DNA from 4 places in the Telluria sp. ZT3P25 genome. Region 4 is predicted to be linked to each of the others. Evidence: predicted binding sites of a transcription regulator. Region 4 holds the regulator's gene; each other region holds the start of a gene.

Region 1 (5,592 bases), 200 kb from region 4:
CCAGTTGCGGCAAGTTCGCCAGTGTGTAGTCCAGGTGCTCTTTTTTGCGGCATTGATAGGTCGGCACGTTGTTCAGGATCGGCTTTTCGCCGAGATAGAACTCGATCATGTCGGGCACGAACGGGTAGATCGACTTGTCGTCGGCCACGCCAGTGCCGATGGCATTGGCCAGGCCAACGCGGCCAGCGCGCACGGCGTCGAGCAGGCCCGGCACGCCCAGCGTGGATTCGGGGCGGAACGCGCGCGGATCGAGGTAATCGTCGTCGATGCGGCGATAGATGACATCGACCTGCTTCGGGCCGCGCGTCGTGCGCATGTAGACGGTGTCATTGCTGACATACAGGTCTTGCCCCTGCACCAGCGCCACGCCCATTTGCTGGGCCAGGAACGCATGCTCGAAGTAGGCCGAATTGTGCATGCCGGGCGTGAGCACGACCACGGTCGGATCGTCGCCGCCATGCGGCGCCACGGTGCGCAGATTGTCCAGCAGCAGGTCGGGATAATGGTCGACCGGGGCCACGCGGTTGCGCGCGAACAGTGCCGGGAACAGCCGCATCATCATCTTGCGGTTTTCCAGCATGTACGACACGCCTGACGGCACGCGCAGATTGTCTTCCAGGACGTAGAACTCGCCCTCGCCGGCGCGCACGATGTCGACGCCGGCAATGTGCGCGTAGATATCCAGGGGCACCTTGACGCCTTGCATGGCCGGTCGGTACTGCGCATTATTCAGGATCTGTTCGGCGGGAATGACGCCTGCCTTCAAGATGTTCTGGTCGTGGTACACATCGTGCAGGAAGCGGTTCAGCGCGGTCACGCGCTGCACCAGGCCGGCCTGCAGCTTGGCCCACTCGGCGGCGTTGATCACACGCGGAATGATGTCGAATGGGATCAACCGTTCCTTGCCGGCGTTGTCGCCGTACACAGCGAACGTGATCCCCACGCGTTGGAAGTTCAGCTCGGCTTCTGCCCGCTTCTGATCGATCAGATGTGGGGGCTGCTGGGCGAGCCAATCCGCGAACGCCTGGTAATGAGGTCGTACGGTTGCTGCCGTGGAATACATTTCATCGTAAAAGTTCGACATCATTGCCTCCTGTGCCAGAATACTAACAAGAAACGTGCCAGCCACCCCGTCCGACTCGCAAGTCAAACGAACGCAGGTATGAATCATGCTTAAATGCTTCTATATTGCGCTTACTTAGTTGCGCGCAAACCAATACGACCAAATTCAGAGCGCCGGCATCGATCGCGCCCCAATCGAAAGGCACCACCGCATGGCTATCCGCGTTGCGCTTCATCACAAGACCAGCTACCGTTACGACCGCCTGGTCAATCTGTCACCGCATGAAGTGCGCCTGCGTCCGGCGCCACATGCGCGTACACCGATCCTGTCGTACTCATTGACCGTCCTGCCGAAAGAGCATTTCATCAATTGGCAGCAAGACCCGTACGGCAATTACATCGGCCGTTTCGTGTTCCCCGAACAAACCGACGTGCTCGAGTTCACAGTCGACCTCGTTGCTGACATGACGGTGATTAACCCGTTCGACTTCTTCGTCGAAAAATACGCCGAGACCTTCCCGTTCGCCTACCCCGACCTGCTGCAATCCGAACTGAGCCCGTACACCAAATCGCAAGAGCCTGGCCCGCTGCTGGCCGAGTGGGTCGCCAGCGCGCGGCGCGACCTGCTGGCCCAGCCGATGGGCACGAACGACTTTTTGGTGGCCATCAACCAGCGCCTGCAGCGCGACATCGCGTACCTGCTGCGGATGGAGCCGGGTGTGCAGGAGCCGGAAGACACATTGCAGATACGCTCCGGCTCCTGCCGCGATACCGGCTGGCTGCTGGTGCAGATCCTGCGCGAGATGGGCCTGGCGGCGCGTTTCGTGTCCGGCTACCTGATCCAGCTCACCGCCGACCAGGAAGCGCTCGACGGCCCGAGCGGCACCACCGTCGACTTCACCGATCTGCATGCCTGGACGGAGGTGTATGTGCCGGGCGCCGGCTGGATTGGCCTCGACCCGACCTCGGGCATGCTGGCCAGCGAAGGCCATATTCCGCTGGCCTGCACGGCGATGCCGTCGTCGGCTGCGCCGGTCACCGGCTTTACCGACAAGGCCGAAGTCACGTTCGTCCACGAAATGACGATCACGCGCATCCACGAAGACCCGCGCGTGACCAAGCCGTACACGGAACACGACTGGGACAAGATCAATCGCCTGGGCCAGCAGGTCGATGCCGACCTGGTGAACCAGGACGTGCGCCTGACACAGGGTGGCGAGCCGACCTTTGTGTCGATCGACGACATGGACGGCGCCGAATGGAACACGCTGGCGCACGGCGACAAGAAGCGCGAGCTGGCGGGCAACCTGATGCACCGCCTGAAGAACCATTTTGCACCGGGCGGCATGATCCATTACGGCCAGGGCAAGTGGTATCCCGGCGAGCCGCTGCCGCGCTGGGCTCTGAACATCTTCTGGCGCGTCGATGGCCAGCCGATGTGGTTCGATCCGTCGCTGTTCTCGGACGAGCACATCGATGATGGCTACGGCAGCGAAGATGCCGGCCGCTTTGCCGCGGAGCTGGTCAAATCGCTCGGCCTGCCGGCCGGCAGCGCTATTCCCGCCTACGAAGACGTGCTGCTGCAAGCCCAGCGCGAGCAGGCGTTGCCGCGCAATCTCGATCCGCTGGACGCCGACCTGAAAGCGCCGGAAGAGCGCCGCCGCCTGGCGCGCCTGCTCGAACGGGGCCTGGGCCAGGTGGCCGGCTACGTGCTGCCACTCAAAGCCCGCGAACACGATCCGTCGGTCATGCTCGGCACCAGCTGGCGCACGTCGCCGTGGCCGCTCAAGCGCGAAAACCTGTACCTGATCGAGGGCGATTCGCCGATCGGCCTGCGGCTGCCGCTGGCCACGCTGCCGTGGGTGCTGCCCGAAGAGCGCGATCCCGATTTCGATGTCGACCCGTTCGCGCCGCGCGGCCCGCTCCCGGTCGGCAAGAAGGACCGGCGCCCGGTCCTGAGCGTGGCGCCCGGGAAATCGACGCACAAGTCGGCGCCTCTCTCGGCTGACCCGGAAGCGCGCGAAGTCATTCATACCGCGCTGTGCCTCGAAGTGCGTGCCGGCCGCCTGTACATCTTCATACCGCCGCAAAAGCGCATCGAGGATTACCTGGCGCTCGTCACGGCGGTCGAGAACACGGCCGCCAAGCTGAAGATGAAGCTGCGCATCGAGGGTTATGCGCCGCCGCGCGACCCGCGTATCAAGCTGCTCAGCGTCACGCCCGATCCGGGCGTCATCGAGGTCAATATTCATCCGGCGGCAAGCTGGCATGAGCTGGTCCACAACATGACGACGCTGTACCAGGAAGCGCGCCTGACCCGCCTGGGCACCGAAAAATTCATGCTCGACGGCCGCCACACCGGCACCGGCGGCGGCAACCACGCGACGCTGGGCGGCGCCACGGTCGAAGACAGCCCAATGCTGCGCCGGCCGGACCTGCTGAAAAGCCTGATCACGTACTGGCAGATCCACCCTGCCCTGTCGTATCTGTTCTCGGGCACCTTCATCGGCCCGACCAGCCAGGCGCCGCGCGTCGATGAAGCGCGCGACGACAACCTGTACGAGCTGGCGATCGCGTTCCAGCAAATGGACAAGGTGCTGCCGACCATGCACCCCGGCGACAAGCCGTGGATGGTCGACCGCCTGCTGCGCAATATGCTGGTCGACCTGACGGGTAACACGCACCGCTCGGAGTTCTCGATCGACAAGCTGTACTCGCCGGACGGCCCGACCGGCCGCCTGGGCCTGGTGGAATTCCGCGCGTTTGAAATGCCGCCGCACGAGCGCATGAGCCTCTTGCAAATGCTGCTGCTGCGCGCACTGGTCGCGCGCTTCTGGCGCCAGCCGCTGCAGGCCAAGCTGGTGCACTGGGGCACGGCGCTGCATGACCGCTGGATGCTGCCGCACTTCGTCGCGCAGGATATCCGCGACGTGGCGAAAGACCTGCGCGCGGCCGGCTATGCGTTCGAGGACCACTGGTTCGAGCCGTTCATCGAGTTCCGCTTCCCGCGCTTTGGCACCGTCGTCTACGAAGGCGTCGAGATGGAACTGCGCCAGGCGATCGAGCCGTGGAACGTGCTGGGCGAAGAAGTCAGTGCCGGCGGCACCGCGCGCTACGTCGATTCGTCGGTGGAACGCATGCAGCTGCTGGTGCGCGGCCTGACCGACGGGCGCCACGTGGTGGCCTGCAACGGCCGCATGCTGCCGCTGCATCCGACCGGCGTGCCGGGCGAATATGTGGCCGGCGTGCGCTTCCGTGCGTGGAGCCCGTGGTCGGCGCTGCATCCGAGCATCCGGGTGCAGGCGCCGCTCGTGTTCGACCTGGTCGACACCTGGAGCGGGCGCTCGATCGGCGGCTGCACCTACCACGTCGTGCACCCGGGCGGGCGCAGCGAAACCGGCTCGCCGGTCAATGCGAATGCTGCCGAGGCGCGCCGCTTTGCCCGCTTCTGGCCGCATGGTCACACGCCGGGCCCGTTCACGGTGTATAAGGAAGACCTCAATCCGAGCTTCCCGATGACCCTCGATTTGCGCTGGCAGCCGATGTAAGCTGGCATTCGTTTCAACCGTAAAGCTGCACGCCAATGCCCAATCAACTGCTTGCCCCCTATCTGGCCGCGCCGGATGGTTTCGATGAAATGCTGGGCGCCGACAAGGCGCCACGTGCGCACTGGCGTGCGATGCTTGCCAACCTGGAGCACGAAGCACCGGACATGATGCGCCAGCGTTTCGAGATGGTGGCGCGCCAGGTGCGCGAAAACGGCGTCAGCTACAACGTGCTGGCCGATGCCGGCACCAGGCCGCGCCAGTGGGACCTGAACGTGCTGCCGCTGATCCTGCCGCACGAGGAATGGAGCGGCATCGAAGCGGCCGTGATCCAGCGCGCCACGCTGCTCAACAAGATTCTGGGCGACGTGTATGGCGAGCAGGCGATGCTGCGCGAAGGCTTGCTGCCATCGGCATTGATCCATGGCCATGCGGGCTTTCTGCGCCCGTGCCACGGCATGCGCCACCACGACGACGTGGCGCTGCATTTCTATGCGGTCGACCTGGCGCGCGCGCCCGATGGCCGCTGGTGGGTGATGGCCGACCGTACGCAGGCGCCGTCGGGCGCTGGCTATGCACTCGAAAACCGGTCCATCATCGCCCCCACCTTCCCCGACCTGCTGCGCGAACTGAAAGTGCAGCCGGTGTCGCCGTTCTTCCGCACCATGCACGACAGTCTGGTGCACTGGGGCCGGCTGTGCGCGGCCCATGGCGACAAGCCGGCGCCGCTGCGCGAGGGCGAAATGCCGCTGATCGTGCTGCTCACGCCGGGCCCGCGCAGCGAAAGCTATTACGAGCAGGCCTACCTGGCGCGCTACCTGGGCCTGACGCTCGTTGAAGGCGGCGACCTGACGGTGCGCGACGGTGTCGTCTTCATCAAGACACTGGCCGGGCTGCACCGGGTACACGTGATCATGCGCCGGGTCGACGACGAATCGTGCGATCCGCTCGAGCTGCAAAATTCGCTGCTCGGCGTGGCCGGCCT
Region 2 (5,592 bases), on a different contig from region 4:
GCAGCGCGATGACCGCCGCGACGATGACCGTCGCGACGATGATCGCCGGCACAACGGCGGCCCACGTGCCCACGACAACCAGCATCGCAACGACAGCGCCCAGTATTATCGCCGTGACGATACGCGCGGCGGCGGTCCACGCCACGACCTGCGCCGTGGGGGCAAGCTGCACAAGGAATACCGCAATAACCGTTACGTGGTGAATGACTGGCGTGGTCGCCACCTGAGCGCGCCACCGCGTGGTTATCACTGGGTCCAGACCGGCAACGATTATGTGCTGGCGGCGATCGCCAGCGGGATTATTGCCCAGGTACTGTTCGCGAATTAAACGCCAGTGAATGCCTCTATAAACCGCCCGTCGAACGACGTGGCGGTTTTTTTACGCGTACGCGTACCATATTTACAACATCCATTCATCCCTCGCCGATAGTTGCATCCATTCAACCCGGTGCACGTTTAATATCAATCAATATGCTTGATGTAATAACGGAGAATTGATGAATACGAATCTGAAACCAGGCGCACGCGCCGTGCGCGGCGTCTTCCTGGCCATTGCCGGGACGACCATTGCCCTGGCCAGCCTGCCCCTCGCCGCGCAAACGCTGCCAGCGACGTCGGCAACCGAGTTACCGCGCGTCGAAGTCACGGGCTCGGCGATCCGCCGCGTGCAGTCCGAAACCGCGCTGCCAGTGCAAACGATTTCACGTGCCGAGATCGAGAAAACAGGCGTGACCACCGCCGCCGAACTGATGGGGCGCGTGTCGGCCAACAGCAACGGCCTGACCGATGGCGCCAGCATCAATGTCGGCGGCGACCAACGCGGCTTCAACAGCGCCAACCTGCGCGGCATCGGCACCTCGTCCACGCTGGTACTGCTCAATGGCCGGCGCATGGCCAACTTCGCGTCGCCCGGCGACGACAGCGGCGTTGACCTGAACAATATCCCGGCCGCGGCGCTCGAGCGCGTCGAAGTGCTGCTCGACGGTGCATCGGCGCTGTATGGCACCGATGCCATCGGTGGCGTCATCAACTTCATCACCCGCAAGGATTTCCAGGGACTGGAAGCCAACTTGTACGTCGGCACGACCGACGAAGGCGGCGCCGGCAAGCGCACCGCCAGCCTGAGCGCCGGCAAGGGCGTGCTCGAGCGCGACGGTTACAACGTGTTCGCTGTGGCCGACTTCCAGCGCACCAATCCGTTGAATACATCGCAGCGCAGTTTTATTCCCGGCCTGCAGGTCGAGCAGCGCCTGGGTCACCTGCTCTCCAGCTACACCAGTCCGGCCAATATCCGCTTGAGCTCGGCCCAGCGCGACCACCTGCAGGAGATCGGCTTCACACTCAATGGGCGGCCGATCACGAACCGCCTGATCAACCTGTCGGTCCCGGGCTGCGCGCCACCGGCCAACGTCTACCTGCCGGACGGCACGGGCGGCGTCGATGCGTGCACCTATAACTACATGGGCGACACCGAGCTGTATCCGAAGTCCGAAAAGGCCAGCCTGCTCAGCCGCGCCGTGATCAAGCTGGGCGGGTCGCACCAGGCATACGCCGAAATGGCGCTCAGCCGCGCCAAGACCGACTACACCGGCTCGTCGGCGCGCGTGGCCGGCTACGTCGATTATTCGCGGGTGCCGCAACTGGCTGGCACCGGCCTGGACCAATTGGATGACGACATCCCGGGCGAGCTGGAATTGCGCATGCGCCTGAACGAAGCAGGCCAGCGCACCAGCACGCTCACCAGCGAAGGCGTGCGTTTCGTCGTTGGCGTGACGGGCACCGTGGGCGGCTGGGATTACGACACCGCGTTCAACCACAGCGTCAACACGGTCAAGGACCGCGACACCCACGGCTACCTGCTCTACAACGAGCTGCTCGAGGGAATCGCCGACGGCCGCATCAACCCGTTCGGTGCATCGAGCGCCGAAGGCCAGGCGCTGATCGACAGCATCCAGGTCGATGACGTCGTGCGCCGCGCGCGCGGCACGCTCGACGCCCTCGACGTCAAGTTCTCACGCGCCCTGATGCCGATGGCGGGCGGCGATCTGGCGGTGGCGATTGGCGGCGAAGCACGGCGCGAGAAAAACCGCTTCACGCCATCGGCCCTGCTATTGAGCGACAACATCAACAATGACGCGGCGCCGGAAGGTGGCCGCGCCACCAGCGACAGCCGCGATGTGGCCGCAATCTATGGCGAAGTGCTGGTACCGTTCGCAAAGCAGTGGGAAGCGCAACTGTCGGCGCGCTACGACCATTACGAAAACGTGGGCGGCGCGGCCAGTCCGAAAATCGGCCTGACCTACCGGCCAAGCGAGGCGCTGCTGCTGCGCGGCTCGGCCGGCCGGGGCTTTCGCGCGCCGTCGATGACGGAGCTGTACCGCCCGACCGTCTACAGCAGCACGGCCACCCTGCCCGATCCGGTCTACTGCGCCACGGTCGAGAACAATTACTCGGACTGCGCCGACAACTGGGACACGCGCCGCTACAGCAACGAGAACCTGAAACCAGAGCGCAGCCGCCAGTTCTCGCTGGGCGCCGTGTTCGCCGCCGGCAAGCATGTCAGCGCGTCGATTGACTACTGGAACATCAAGCGCACGAACCTCATCAGCGAAATCGGTGACGACATCATCCTCGGCAATCTCGCCAAATATGGCGATCTCGTGTACCGGGATGAGGACGGCCTGATCGACTATATCGAGCTGCGCAAGGACAACCGCGGCGCGCAACTGGCACGCGGCATCGACCTGGCGCTCACGGTACGCGGCGTCGACACGGCCATCGGCCGCTTTGGCGGGCGCCTGAACGGCACCTATGTGCTGACGTCGGACATCCAGAATGCACCCGGGGACGAATTCGTGAGCAACCTGAACCGCTTCGTGACCGATGGCGTGGTCCAGCGCTGGCGTCACACGGTGAGCTTCGACTGGGATCGCGGACCGCTGTCGGCCAGCCTGCAAAACACGTTCTCGAGCGGCTATGAAGACCAGAATACGGCGATCAATATCGACAACGGCAGCGTGGTGGCAGCCAACCGGGTCAAGCGCTATTCGTTGTGGGATTTGTCGGGCGCGTATGCAATCGATGCGCACCTGAAGCTGCGCGTGGGCATCCAGAATCTGTTCGACAAGAGCCCGCCGTATTCGAACCAGGCCTATTACTTCTTGTCGGGATATGACCCAAGCTATACGGACCCTCGCGGGCGCCGTTTCTATGCCAGTGCCAATTATTCGTTCAGATAAAGCCTGGCGGGATACCGCCGTGTCGGGAAAGCTTACAGACGTAAATACACCCGACCGGCGCTGATTAAAACTCTTATTGGAATCAGACACTTGAAACCAATATGACGGATGGCATGGTTACTGCTAGTTACAAGACTCACACTAACTGGAGAAAACCATGTCCCTGCGTATCCTGAAAAAGCTGCTTGTCGGGTTGTCATTACTGGCTTGCACGTCCGCATTCGCTGTACCGCTGGTGGTCAATATCGCTGGTGCCCAGAGCTTTGGCGAAGTGGGAGAAGCAGGCAATACGGTATTCACGTTCAATGTGGGCGCAGGGTCCCAGATCACCAGTGTCGCCTTCAACGTCAACATTACCGCTTTCACACCGAGCTATCTGTCCGAGGTCGGCTTGTATTTCAGCGATTCAGCGCAGTCGACGGGCGTGTATTTCAACCCGGGCTTTGAAAACCCGGACCCTGGCACCGCCACCTACGCCGGTTCGGCCAGCCTGATCGACCTCGGATTTGACTTCCTGGTCGGCGCGGATGGCATCCTGCGTCTGGAGTTCTACGAGGATTTCGATGATGGATTGGTGTCGCCAGACGGCATCTGGAACTTCGGCACGATCACCTTTGGTGTGACGGAAGTGGGCGGTCCTGTGGATCCGGGCACGGACATTCCTGAGCCGGCAACCGGCATGCTGCTCGGCGCCGGCCTGGCCTTGATGGGCTTTACGGCGCAGCGCCGTCGCACCGGCGCCAACAGGGTTTAAGCCGCAACCTGGCGCAGTTGCCTGGCAGCTGCGTCACAGGGACTGGTTCTCGATACGAACCAGTCTCCAGCAGTCGTCCATCTTGAAGTAATACGACACCAGGTAATTGGTGTCGGCCTTGGCCAGATTGACGCGCGCCGTCGATACGGTGACGTCTTCCAGTTGCATGACAAGTGCGTTGTCCTTGCGCTCTTGCACCAATGGCATGACGGGAAATTCAACCGGCTCGACCGTCGTGTAGCTGCGTTGCACCGCCTCGTCACTGGAGAATCGCTGGATGAAAAACGAAATATCCTGCGCCGGACAAACGGACGCCGATGTGGTCGCGGGCGCATCCGACTGCGTGGTCAACTGAGCCGCCTGGCAATAGCCTGCTGACGTCAGCAGCAGCGCGAAGAATAGCTTGTCCAAACCGCCCAAAATAACCTCCCCGATCGATTCCCTCAGAAATGGCGCGCTGCGATCAAAGCGCAGCCTGCGCCCCAGTTTACCAGAAGAGCCACAGCGCCCTGAACACGGTCAGCCTGCTTGCTTGACAGGTCGTCATCACGAAAATGGGAACGTGCGTCAGCTGTTCTGTCGCCATACAGGAACGAAAAGCCTCTGACACCCGACATTTCTGCACACGATTGCATTGTCATGCCTCAAATGCAACGGATAAGCTGGCATTATGTAGCAGATAAAACATGAACGACTGCAACCCTCACGGGCGCCAGGCACAGAAAATCGCACGGCTCTGACAGAATGACGATGAATCGATTTCGAACTACCGGACTCCCGGCCAGCATCCGGGGCACGTTGCCCACTCATCTTGACGCTTCCGCCACCACCCCTCTCCACCGCCCCCGCCTGCTGCTGGTCGACGACGAGCCGCGAGTATTGGCCTCACTGCAGGAAATGCTTAAAGGCAGCGGCTACGCCATCACGACGGCCGACAGCGGCACTGCCGCGCTGGCGTGCCTGGCAGAGATGCGCTTCGACCTGGTGCTGCTCGACCTCTTGATGATGGATGTCGATGGGCATCAGGTCATGGACTTTATCAATCAGCACGACATCAAGGCCGACGTCATCGTTGTCAGCGGCACCGTCGGCATCGATTCGGCCATCGGGGCCTTGAAGCGCGGTGCCCACGATTACCTGCGCAAGCCGTTCAGCCGCGAAGAATTGCTGCGCACGGTGGAAAACGCGCTCAAGCAGCGCGACCTGCAGCAGATCAACCGTCGCATGGTAGCAGCGCTCGCGCTGTCCGAAAAAAAATACCGTTATTTGGTCGATGCCTCGCCCGACATGATCTACATGCTCGGTCATGAAGGCCGCTTTACCTACGTGAACGACCGCGCGTGCCAGATGCTGGGCTATGAACGCGAGGAGCTGCTGGGCCAGCACTACACGGCGCTGCTGTATCCCGAAGACCACGAGCGCGCACTCTACGTCTTCAACGAGCGGCGCGTCGGCGAGCGGGCCTCGCGCGATGTCGAACTGCGCGTGACGTGCCGGGCAAGCCCGATGCACGGACACGCCACCGTCGCCGACACATCGGTGATGACGATCTCGCTCAACGCGATCGGCATGCACCGCGAAAAACGCGATCCGCACACG
Region 3 (5,592 bases), on a different contig from region 4:
CATCGCGGCCTGGGCCACCATCGCGCGCCTGCAGGCCGAGGGTAGTGGCGCAAAGACGATCGCGTTCCCTGTGGCGCTTGAGCCGTTCAAGGCCGATCCGCAAGTAAGCGCCGCGATGGCGCTGCAGAACCAGCTGCTCTCGTCGCGCCGTATCTCGCTCGACAGTGAACTCAATGCCATCGACGAGAACGTCGCTGGCCTGCGCATGCAGATCAAGGGCCTCGAAGAAGCCCGCGCGAGCAAGCGCGAACAGGCGACCTTCCTCAAGGAGCAACTGGGCGGCATGCGCGACCTGGCCAAGGATGGCTACATCGCGCGTAATCGCCTGCTCGACGTCGAGCGCACCTATGCGCAGCTGAGCGGCGAGATGTCGGAAGACATCGGCAATATCGGCCGTGCCCAGCGCCAGGTACTGGAACTGAACCTGCGCAAGGTGCAGCGCGTACAGGACTTCCAGAAAGAAGTGCGCGGGCAACTGGTGGATGTGCAGCGCGAAGCCGAAGGCCAGGGCGCCCGCCTGCAGGCACAGGACTATGATCTGAAGAATGCCGAAGTGCGCGCGCCGGCTGACGGCGTCGTCGTCGGTTCGTCGATCTTCACGCGTGGCGGCATTGTCGGCCCCGGCGCCAAGATGATGGACATCGTGCCATCGGGCAGCGCCCTGATCGCTGAAGGCGAACTGCCGGTGAACATGGTCGACAAGGTGCACGTCGGCTTGCCGGTCGAGCTGATCTTCTCGGCATTTAACACCAACCGTACGCCGCACATTCCGGGTGAAGTCATGCAGGTGTCGGCCGACCGCGCCATCAACGAACATACCGGCGTGCCTTACTACAAGGTCAAGGCCCGGGTCACGCCGGAAGGTGCGCGCATCATCGCCCAGAAGAAAATGGAAATCCAGGCCGGCATGCCGGTCGAGGTCTTCGTCAAGACTGGCGAGCGCTCGATGATGAGTTACCTGCTCAAGCCGATCATCGATCGCGCCCAGACATCGATGTCGGAGGACTGATGCGCATGTTCTCGATGAAACTGTTGCCTGGCCTTTTGGGCGCCGCGCTGGTCGCGCTCAGTGCCCAGGCGTCGGCAGTCAATCTGCTGCAAGCCTACGACCTCGCATTGCAGCACGACCCGGCATTCCGGGCTGCGCAGTTCACCAATGAGGCGGGCAAGGAAAACCGCATTCTCGGCCGCGCCGGGCTGTTGCCAAGCGTAAGCGCGAGCCACGGCGCCAACAAGGTGGACAACCTGACCGAGAGTGCTGGCCGTACCCTGCGTGACGAACGTTATATTTCGCGCTCGACCACGGTGCAGGTACGTCAGCCGCTGTTCGCCATGGACGCGCTGGCGCGCTACCGCCAGGGTGTCGCCCAGACGAGCTATGCAGCGGCGCAGTTCGAAAGCCAGGAGCAGACCGTCATCCTTCGCGTGGCCGAGGCATATTTCGATGCCTTGTTCCAGGCCGATCAGGTCGCGCTGGCGCGTGCCGAACGCGAAGTATTCGCCGAGCAGCGCAGCGTCAATAACCGCCTGTTCGAAAAGGGCGAGGGCACCAAGACCGACATGCTCGAGACGCAGTCGCGTCTGGATCTGGCCGAGGCTGCACTGATCGAGGCCCAGAACACGCTGGGGTCTGCGCTGGACACGCTGGCCGGCATCGTCGGTGGCCAGGTCGATACGCTGACCCAGCTCCAGCCGGGCTTTCGCGTCGAGCAAAAGGATGTGCTTGGCTACGATCGCTGGAAAGAAACCGCACTGGCACGCAATCCGGATATCCAGGCGCTGCAGTTCAATGTGCAGATTTCTACCGAGGAAATCAAGCGACAGCGCGCCGGACATTACCCGCGCCTGGATGCGGTCGCGACCTACAACCGTGGTATTTCCGATACCACGAACACGGTCAACCAGGATATCAAGACGCAGAGTATCGGCTTTCAGCTGAATATTCCGATTTATTCGGGCGGCGCCATCACCGCATCGACGCGCCAGGCGGCGGCCAACAAGGGCAGGGCGCTGGCCGAGCTCGAAACGCAGATCAGCCGTACGCTGGTCGAGCTGCGCCGTCAGTACACGCTGACCGAAAGCAGCGTGCCGCGCATCGATGCGCTGATCAAGGCGGTCGATTCGGCGCAGTTGCTGGTCACCGCCACCGAGCAAAGCATCAAGGGCGGCGTGCGCATCAACCTGGATCTGCTCAATGCGCAGCGCCAGCTGTCGATCGCGCAGCGCGACCTGGCCCAGGCGCGCTACGGCTACATGCTCGCGTCCCTGCGCTTGAAGGCTGCCGCCGGCACGCTTGGCCGGGATGACGTCAGGCTGCTGGCCGCGTACTTCCAGTAATCCGGCGGCGTCAGTGCCGCACGTAAAAAAGGCCTACGAGCAACTAACGCGTAGGCCTTTTTCAATGGTGCTGCGTGGGGTCAGCCAGGCGCGTTGCTGGCGTTGCCGGCGGCCTCTGCGCTCGTGGCAGCATGTTTGCCCACGCAATGCGGACAAGACACCTCATACACATAATCTGGCGACAGTTGCTGGCGGGGCGTGACGATCGCGCGGCACGCGAAGCACTGCACGGTTTCAGTCGGCTCGAGCTTGGGATTGAGCGCGGTACGGTAGTCGAACACGAAGCAGTCGCCCGTGTAGTGCGCGCCGCCGACGTCCTCGAAATACTTCAGGATGCCGCCCTCGAGCTGATATACGCGCTCGTAGCCGATTTCCTTCATGTGGATCGCCGCTTTTTCGCAGCGGATGCCGCCGGTGCAGAACGTCACGACCGTCTTGCCGGCCAGCTCATCGCGGTGCTGCGCTGCGACTTCAGGAAACTCGGTGAACTTGTCGATGCGGTAGTCGAGCGTGTTCTCGAACGTGCCGACGTCGACTTCGAAGGCATTGCGCGTTTCCATCATCACGACCTCGACGCCGTCATCATCGTGACCCTGGTCGAGCCAGCGCTTGAGCGTGACCGGATCGACCGCAGGCGCGCGGCCCAGTTCGGGCTTGATCAGCGGCATGCGCATCGTGATGATCTCTTTCTTGATCTTGACCAGCATGCGCTTGTGCGACTGTTCGGTCGACAGGCTCTCTTTCCACGTCAGGTCAGCCAGGCGGGCGTCGCTGCGTACCCAGTCGAGATACGTGTCGATGTGCTCGCGGGTGCCCGACAGGAACATATTGATGCCTTCCGGCGTGAGCAGCACCGTGCCCTTCAGGGCCAGCTCGTTGCACAGCGCCTGGTACTGCGGGCGCAAGGTTTCCAGGTCGTCGAGCGTGACAAATTTGTAGGCGGCGATGTTGACGTACTGTTGAGCGGAAGACATGGCGGTAAGGAAGAAGCAAACATGAACGGGACAGGCCGACATTATAAGTCAGTCGACGCTGCCAACCATCAGGGAACCGCCGTATGCTTGTCGGATAGATTTACACCATTGCATCAGAGCATTGATGAATATCAAATAAGTCATTGATTTGTATGGTAGGTAACGCCCTGGCATCAAGCTTGCTTATAGGTGGCTGTGCTGTTCAAACTTTGATCTACTAGGAAAACAACAATGATCCGTAATATCGCTCTGCTGGCCCTTTCGCTGACCGCTGGTGCCGCTTCGGCAGCCACCATCCCTTCGACGCTGACCTTCAACTCGGACAGCAACACTGCCTACACTAACGTGATGCCGGCAGCGCAAAGTGGCAGCGTGCTGATCGACTTCAACCTGACCTACACCGGCGCCACCGTTGACAGCAACGATTTCATGGCTCTGTGGTTCGGCAACTCGAACAACACGTCCGAGGGCTACAAAGGTCCGAACGTTGGCTTCAAGGCAAACTGCGGCACGGGCGGCAGCTGCACCAACGACCTGTTCGCCCGCCTGAGCGGCGAAAGCGGCCCGTTCATGGCCAACAGCAACCTGGTTGCCGGCACCACCTACAACATCTTCGCCAACCTGTACAAGAGCGCTGGTTCGACGACCTACAACCGCTTCGACATGTGGCTCAATGCAACGGCTGACGAAAAATCGTCGCTGACCGGTGCTGACCTGATGGCAACCGGCAACTCGAACCTGACGTCGTTCGACGCCATCGGCGTGCGCACCCTGGGCATCGACAAAGGTCTGACCATGACCGTGAGCAACCTGAACGTCACCGGCCTCGCGGCTGAAGTGCCTGAGCCAAGCAGCATTGCCCTGATGGGTCTGGCACTGGCCGGTCTGGCATTCACCCGTCGCAACAAGCGCGGCTGATCACGCAAGCGCGCGCAGGCTTCGGCCTGCTCGCCGGCGCTGCCCTGAAAACGTCGTTTCCTGCGCAAGCGGGAACGACGTTTTTTTACGTCAACCACAGAACAGGAGGCGCCGGGCAGCGCAGCACTGTGCGCGCGGGGCAAGCGGTGCCGGGAGATGTTTCAGCAATGTCATTTGCATCGGTCCGCCCCATGCGACTGGCCCGGGCGCGGTAAAATGCGGGGATGACTTCCCCGACTTTTACCCATCTGCGCATCCACTCCGAATACTCCATCGTCGACGGCCTGGTCCGTATTGACGAGCTGGTGAAGGCGGCGGTCAAGGATGGGCAGCCGGCGCTGGCCGTGACCGACCTGGCCAATACCTTTTGCCTGGTGCGCTTCTACAAAGAGGCGCGCGGCAAGGGCGTCAAGCCGATCGTCGGGGTCGATGCCTGGATCACCAACGACGACAACCGCGACAAGCCGCATCGCCTGCTGATCCTGGCCAAGAATCACACCGGCTACCTGCAGCTGTGCGACCTGCTGGCGCGTGCCTGGCTTACCAACCAGCACAAGGGCCGCGCCGAACTGCGCGCCGAATGGCTCGAAGCGCTGGCCACGTCCACGTCCACTCTCAACCCCGAGCAGTCGCAGGCCAATGGCCTGATCGTGCTGTCGGGCGCGCACTTTGGCGACATCGGCCAGGCCATCGAGAACGGCGACATCGCCCGCGCCGAGGCCAACGCAGCGCGCTGGGCGCGCGTGTTCCCGGGCCATTTTTATATCGAGATCCAGCGCGCCGGCCAGCTCAATCAAGAGCAGCAGGTACGCCATTCGGTGGCGCTGGCCGGGCGCCTCGGGCTGCCGGTCGTGGCGACGCACCCGGTGCAGTTCCTCGACAAGGACGAATACATCGCCCACGAAGCGCGCGTCTGCATCGCCGAGGGCGAGATGCTGGCCAACGCCAAGCGCGTGCGCCGCTTCAACGAGAACATGTGCTTCAAGTCACAGGCCGAGATGGCCGAGCTGTTCAAGGATTTGCCGGGCGCGCTGGCCAACTCCGTTGAAATCGCCAAGCGCTGCAACGTCACGCTCACGCTGGGCAAGCCGCAGTTGCCGAACTTCCCCACCCCGGGCATGACGATCGACGAATTCCTGATCGCCGAGACCAAAAAAGGCCTGGAAGACCGCCTGCTGCAGCTGTACCCGAACGAAGCCGAGCGCGAACGCGAGCGCCCGCGCTACGAAGCGCGCCTGGACTTCGAGAACCAGACGATCATCAACATGAAGTTCCCCGGCTACTTCCTGATCGTGGCCGAGTTCATCCAGTGGGGCAAGAACAACGACGTGCCGATCGGCCCTGGCCGCGGTTCGGGTGCGGG
Region 4 (5,592 bases):
CGGTGTGCTCACCGACGGCAGCCTGACCTACGGCCCCGATGGCGAAGTGACCAAGACCTTCAATGTGCTCGACGGCCTGGGCATCCAGATGCTCAATAAATCCGGCGTGCAGACCGCGATCATCAGCGCGCGCCTGTCGCCGATCGTCGTGCGGCGCGCCGCCGACCTGGGCATCTCGCATGTCTACCAGGGCAACCACGACAAGCGCATCGGCTTTGCCAATCTGCTGGAGGCCACCGGCTTTACTGCCGACCAATGCGGCTATATCGGTGACGACGTGATCGACCTGCCGCTGTTCGCGCGCGTCGGCTTTGCCGTCGCGGTGCCGTCGGGCCATCCGGACGTGCAGCACCGCGCGCATTACGTGACGAAGAACGGTGGCGGCCGTGGCGCGGTGCGCGAGATCTGCGACCTCGTCATGCGCGCGCAGGGCACCTATGACCAGGCGCTCGCGCCGTATTTCGCCTGAGCGCCATGGCCACCATCGCCTCCAACAAACGCACCGCGCATCGCTGGAATCTGCTGGCGATGATCGTGATCGGCGTATTCTTCGCCTTCGGCAGCTTCTGGCTGCTGCAGCTGATGCAGGGGACCGAGATCGATGCGCAACTGGGCGGCCCGCCCGACGAGCCGGATTACATCGTCGAGAACTTTTCGTTTGTGCGAATGACGCCCAACGGCCAGCCGAGCTACGTGGTGTCGGGCAAGCGCCTGGCCCACATCCCGCAAGGGGACGTGTCGAACGTCGACCAGCCGCTCATGCGCGGCATCGAACCGGGCCGTCCGCCGATGACGGTGGTGGCCAAGAGCGCGCGCATCTTCCACGAAGAACACCGTGTCGAACTGTTCGGCGACGTCGATCTGCAGCGCCCCAAAACGCCCGCCAGCGAAGCGCTGCGCGTGCGCACGTCGGCCATGACCGTATTGCCCGACGAAGAAATCGTCAAGACCGACCAGCCGATCGACATGGAGCTTGGCGCGTCCACCCTCAAGGCCGTCGGCCTGGTGGCCAACAACGCGACAATGCAGATGAAATTGTCCGGCCGCGGCCGTATCGTCTATCCGCCACGCCAGCGCTGAAGGCCATCAGCCATGCGCGCGTGCTAACCCAGGACCAGCACCATCATGAAAAAACTCTTCGCTGCCGCTTTCTTTTCACTCCTTTCCTTGACCGCCATGGCCGAAAAGGCCGACTCGCTCAAGCAGGCGGCACTTGAATACGACAACGGCGACCTCGATGGCGTCGCGGGCGTTCGCACCTTTACCGGCAACGTGATCCTGACCCGCGGCACGTTGCTGGTCAAGGCCGAGCGCGCCGTGGTCAGGGATACGCCCGAAGGCTATATGAGCGTGACGCTCACCGCGGCCAACGGCAAGCCTGCCACGTTCCGGCAGAAGCGCGACGGCGGCCCGAACCTGTGGGTCGAGGGTCAGGCCGAACGCATCGAATACGATGAACGTTCGGAGCTGGTGCGCCTGTACTCGAACGCGGTCGTCAAGGAACTCGAAAACGACCGGATGACCAACCAGATGACTGGCCCGTTCATCTCGTACGACAACCGCAAGGAAGTCGTCGCCGTGCGCAATGACGTCAGCGGCGAAAGCAAGGTTGGCGGCGGACGTGGCACGCTGATCCTGGCGCCCAAGCGTACGCCGGCCGGAGGCACGCAATGACGGAGCTGAACGATCGCAGCACGCTGGTCGTCAAGGGCCTGCAGAAAAGCTATGGCAAGCGCCTGGTCGTGCGCGACGTGTCGCTCGACGTCGAATGCGGCGAGGTGGTGGGTTTGCTGGGCCCGAACGGCGCCGGCAAGACCACCTCGTTCTACATGATCGTCGGCCTGGTGCCGTCGGATGCCGGCTCGATCAGCATCAACGGCACCGACATCACCAGCCTGCCGATCCATCGCCGCGCGGTGCTCGGCCTGTCGTATCTGCCGCAGGAAGCGTCGGTGTTTCGCAAGCTGACGGTGGAAGAAAACATCCGCGCCGTGCTCGAACTGCAGAAGGTCGACGGCAAGTCGCTGACCAAAGCGCAGATCGGCGAGCGGCTCGACAACTTGCTGGCCGACCTGCAGATCGAAAAGCTGCGCGAGAACCCGGCGCTGTCGCTGTCGGGCGGCGAGCGGCGCCGCGTGGAGATCGCACGCGCACTGGCCACCAATCCGCGCTTCGTGCTGCTCGATGAACCCTTTGCCGGTGTCGACCCGATCGCCGTGATCGAGATCCAGCGCATCGTGCGCTTCCTCAAGGAGCGCAAGATCGGCGTCCTGATCACCGACCATAATGTGCGCGAGACGCTTGGCATCTGCGACCGCGCCTACATCATCAATCAGGGCGCGGTGCTCGCATCCGGCCGTCCCGACGATATCATCGCCGACGAGTCGGTGCGCCGCGTGTACCTTGGTGAACATTTCCGCATGTAAGCCATGACCAATTGATGAAACAGTCCCTTCAGCTCCGCACTTCGCAGCACCTGGCGCTCACGCCACAGCTGCAGCAATCGATCCGGTTGCTGCAGCTGTCGACGCTCGAACTGCACCAGGAGATCGAGCAGATACTGGGCGATAACCCGCTGCTCGAAAGGCTCGACGATCCGCTCGATCATTCGGTGCGCTTGCTGGCCGATGGGGCCATCAACAATGCGCCGGCATCCGGCGAGGCGCCACCGGCGCCGGGCCAGCAGGCCGAAGGTGAAGGCAGCGCGCCGGCCGAAGGCGAGGGCGCTGAAGGCGGCGCGGTCGATGGCGACCGGCCCGACAACGAGTGGAGCGAAGGCAGCGGCGCGTCGTCCGGCAGCAGTAGCAGCAGCGACGACGAAGACGGCCGCCCGCAGCTGGAGGCGTGCGCCATCACGCTGCGCGAACACCTGATGGAACAGGTGCGCGAAACGCTGCTCTCGACCCGCGATCGCGCACTGGCCGAACTGGTGATCGACGCGCTCGACGACAACGGTTACCTGGACGAGCCGCTCGACGACATCCACTCGCGGCTGCCCGAAGAACTCGAGGTCGATCTCGACGAACTGCGCTGCGCGCTGGCGATGGTGCAGAGCATGGACCCGGTGGGCGTGGGCGCGCGCAGCGCGGCCGAATGCCTGGCGCTGCAGATCCGGCGCATGCCGGGCGTGCCGATGGTCACGCGCCGCATGGCGCTGAAGATCGTCGAAGGCTACCTGACCTGGTTCGCGCAGCGCGAATACAGCAAGCTGAAAAAAGCGCTCGATTGCGACGACGAAGACCTGCGCGAAGTGCAGGCTGTGGTCCGCCAGTGCAATCCGCATCCGGGCGCCGCGTTCGCGTCGAACGTGTCGGATTACGTGGTGCCGGACGTGATCGTGCGGCGCGCGAAGAATGGCTGGGCGGTCACGCTGAACCCGGACGTGATGCCGCGCCTGCGCGTGAACAGCCTGTACGCCACGATGCTCAAGCAGGGCCGCAGCGAGAGCCAGATGGGCGCGCAGATGCAAGAGGCGAAGTGGCTCATCAAGAACATGCGCCAGCGTTTCGACACGATTCTGCGTGTGGCCGAGGCGATTGTCGAGCGCCAGCGCAACTTTTTCAGCCACGGCGCGGTTGCCATGCGGCCCCTTGTTTTGCGCGAGATAGCTGATACACTAGGTCTGCACGAGAGCACCATCTCTCGTGTCACAACCCAGAAATACATGCTGACCCCGCACGGCATGTTCGAGTTGAAGTATTTCTTCGGCAGCCACGTTGCCACCGAAGCGGGAGGCGAAGCATCCTCAACGGCAATCCGTGCGCTCATCGCACAATTGACAGGAGCAGAAGACCCTAAGAATCCATTATCCGACAGCAAGATCGCGGAAATGCTCGGGGAACAAGGCATGGTCATTGCGCGCAGGACGGTCGCAAAATACCGTGAAGCGCTCAAGATCCCCCCCGTCAGTCTCCGCAAAGCCTTGTAACAACGCCGCTCATACAGTCTGTGCCTTCAGCTCCTGTGTGGTGCAAGCGACGTGACATCTTCAAAGGAGTGTGTATGAACCTCACCATCAGTGGTCACCATCTCGAAGTAACCCCTGCCATCCGTGAATACGTTCAGAATAAGCTGGAACGCATTATTCGCCATTTCGATCAAGTCATAGATACCCACGTCTTCCTGGCCGTCGATAACCTCACTGAAAAAGAAAAAAGGCAAAAAGCTGAAATCAATGTCCAGGTGTCGGGCAAGACCCTGCACGTGGCGAGCGTCGCGCAAGACCTGTATGCCGCGATCGACATGTTGATGGATAAACTGGATCGACAAATCCTGAAGCACAAGCAGATGCTCAAAGACCATAACCGCACAGCGATCAAACGCCTGGACGTCGACGAAGCCGACGTCGCTGTCGCCTGATCGAGCGCAGGTCACCACCGCCAGGGGCGTCTTTTCGGGACGCCCTTTTTGCATCCCGCTGCCGGTAAAATACGTGTTTCCTTTCGATGGATCACGCCATGTCCGAACACGTCCTGACCCGCATCGCCAACCGCACCGGCATCATCACGCTAGACCGTCCCAAGGCGCTCAATTCGCTGTCACTGGACATGGTGCGCGCGCTGACCGCGATCCTGCTCGACTGGCAGCGTGACGCTGCCGTCGATGCGGTCGTGATCACCAGCAGCAGCGAAAAAGCACTGTGCGCGGGCGGCGATATCCGCTTCTTCCACGAGGTCGGCAACGCCTCGCCGCAAGGCGGCAGCGCACTGCTCGAGGATTTCTTCACCGAAGAATACGCGCTGAATCACCTGATCCATTTTTATCCGAAACCGTATATCGCGCTGATGGATGGCGTGGTCATGGGCGGGGGCATGGGCATCGCGCAGGGCGGCCCCGATTGCGGCCTGCGCATCGTCACCGAGCGCACCAAGATGGCGATGCCCGAGGTGAATATCGGCCTGTTCCCCGATGTCGGCGGCAGCCATTTTCTGTCGCACGCGCCGGGGCAATTGGGGATGTTCCTGGGCTTGACCGGCTTGACGATCGGCGCGGCCGACGCGCTGTATGTGGGCCTGGCCGACGTGTTCGTGCCGGGCGCCGACCTGCCGGCGTTGCAGGCGCTGATCGAGGCGACGGCAGGCGCGGATCTGCCGGCGGCGATCCGCGAGTTTGCCACGGCGCACCCCGGCGAGAGCGAATTGCAAGCCAACCGCGCGCGCATCGATGCGCACTTTGGCGCGGATTCGGTGGCGGCAATCATGGCCTCGCTCGAGGGTGACGACACGCCATTCGCGCAGAAGGCATTGAATGCAATGCGTCAGCGCTCGCCATTGATGATGTGCGTGACGCGCGAGCTGCTGCTGCGCGGCGCATCGCTCGATGTCGCCGACTGTCTGCGCCTGGAGCGCTCGCTGGTGCGCCGCAACTTCGAGCATGGCGAGGTGCTCGAAGGCGTGCGCGCGCTCGTCATCGACAAGGACAATGCGCCGCAATGGAATCCGCCATCGCTCGACCTCGTGACCGATGCGATGGTGGCGCACTTCTTTGCGCCGGTGTGGCCGGTGCATGCGCATCCGCTACGGCATCTCGCGTAAGCGTCTCCATGCATATCCGTTTGCGCGTGACTTTTCGTGCAGGCGGTGCAAACATCGT

What was found. The regulator sigma-54, encoded in region 4, starts transcription at its own class of promoters, with help from an activator protein. The targets are predictions, from matches to a motif close to TGGCANGNAANCTGCTTT.
Region 1: the regulator sigma-54 is predicted to act here: its motif matches at 1,159-1,176, upstream of AC56LY_RS22975 (transglutaminase family protein).
Region 2: the regulator sigma-54 is predicted to act here: its motif matches at 3,349-3,366, upstream of AC56LY_RS11010 (PEP-CTERM sorting domain-containing protein).
Region 3: the regulator sigma-54 is predicted to act here: its motif matches at 3,480-3,497, upstream of AC56LY_RS16020 (PEP-CTERM sorting domain-containing protein).

Annotation. Positions count from the first base shown of each region.
Region 1 is NZ_JCASIJ010000002.1:979,280-984,871, reverse strand. Features, by position in the region: gene AC56LY_RS22980 (circularly permuted type 2 ATP-grasp protein) at 1-1,084, opposite strand, end outside; gene AC56LY_RS22975 (transglutaminase family protein) at 1,275-4,610, shown strand; gene AC56LY_RS22970 (circularly permuted type 2 ATP-grasp protein) at 4,646-5,592, shown strand, end outside.
Region 2 is NZ_JCASIJ010000001.1:2,473,299-2,478,890, forward strand. Features, by position in the region: gene AC56LY_RS11000 (RcnB family protein) at 1-328, shown strand, start outside; gene AC56LY_RS11005 (TonB-dependent receptor) at 498-3,239, shown strand; gene AC56LY_RS11010 (PEP-CTERM sorting domain-containing protein) at 3,397-3,993, shown strand; gene AC56LY_RS11015 (hypothetical protein) at 4,027-4,344, opposite strand; gene AC56LY_RS11020 (EAL domain-containing response regulator) at 4,744-5,592, shown strand, end outside.
Region 3 is NZ_JCASIJ010000001.1:3,617,287-3,622,878, reverse strand. Features, by position in the region: gene AC56LY_RS16035 (HlyD family type I secretion periplasmic adaptor subunit) at 1-1,009, shown strand, start outside; gene AC56LY_RS16030 (TolC family outer membrane protein) at 1,015-2,337, shown strand; gene AC56LY_RS16025 (sulfurtransferase) at 2,418-3,311, opposite strand; gene AC56LY_RS16020 (PEP-CTERM sorting domain-containing protein) at 3,543-4,229, shown strand; gene dnaE (DNA polymerase III subunit alpha) at 4,454-5,592, shown strand, end outside.
Region 4 is NZ_JCASIJ010000002.1:779,842-785,433, forward strand. Features, by position in the region: gene AC56LY_RS22090 (KdsC family phosphatase) at 1-469, shown strand, start outside; gene lptC (LPS export ABC transporter periplasmic protein LptC) at 475-1,080, shown strand; gene lptA (lipopolysaccharide transport periplasmic protein LptA) at 1,126-1,674, shown strand; gene lptB (LPS export ABC transporter ATP-binding protein) at 1,671-2,426, shown strand; gene AC56LY_RS22110 (RNA polymerase factor sigma-54) at 2,441-3,928, shown strand; gene hpf (ribosome hibernation-promoting factor, HPF/YfiA family) at 4,003-4,359, shown strand; gene AC56LY_RS22120 (enoyl-CoA hydratase/isomerase family protein) at 4,458-5,534, shown strand.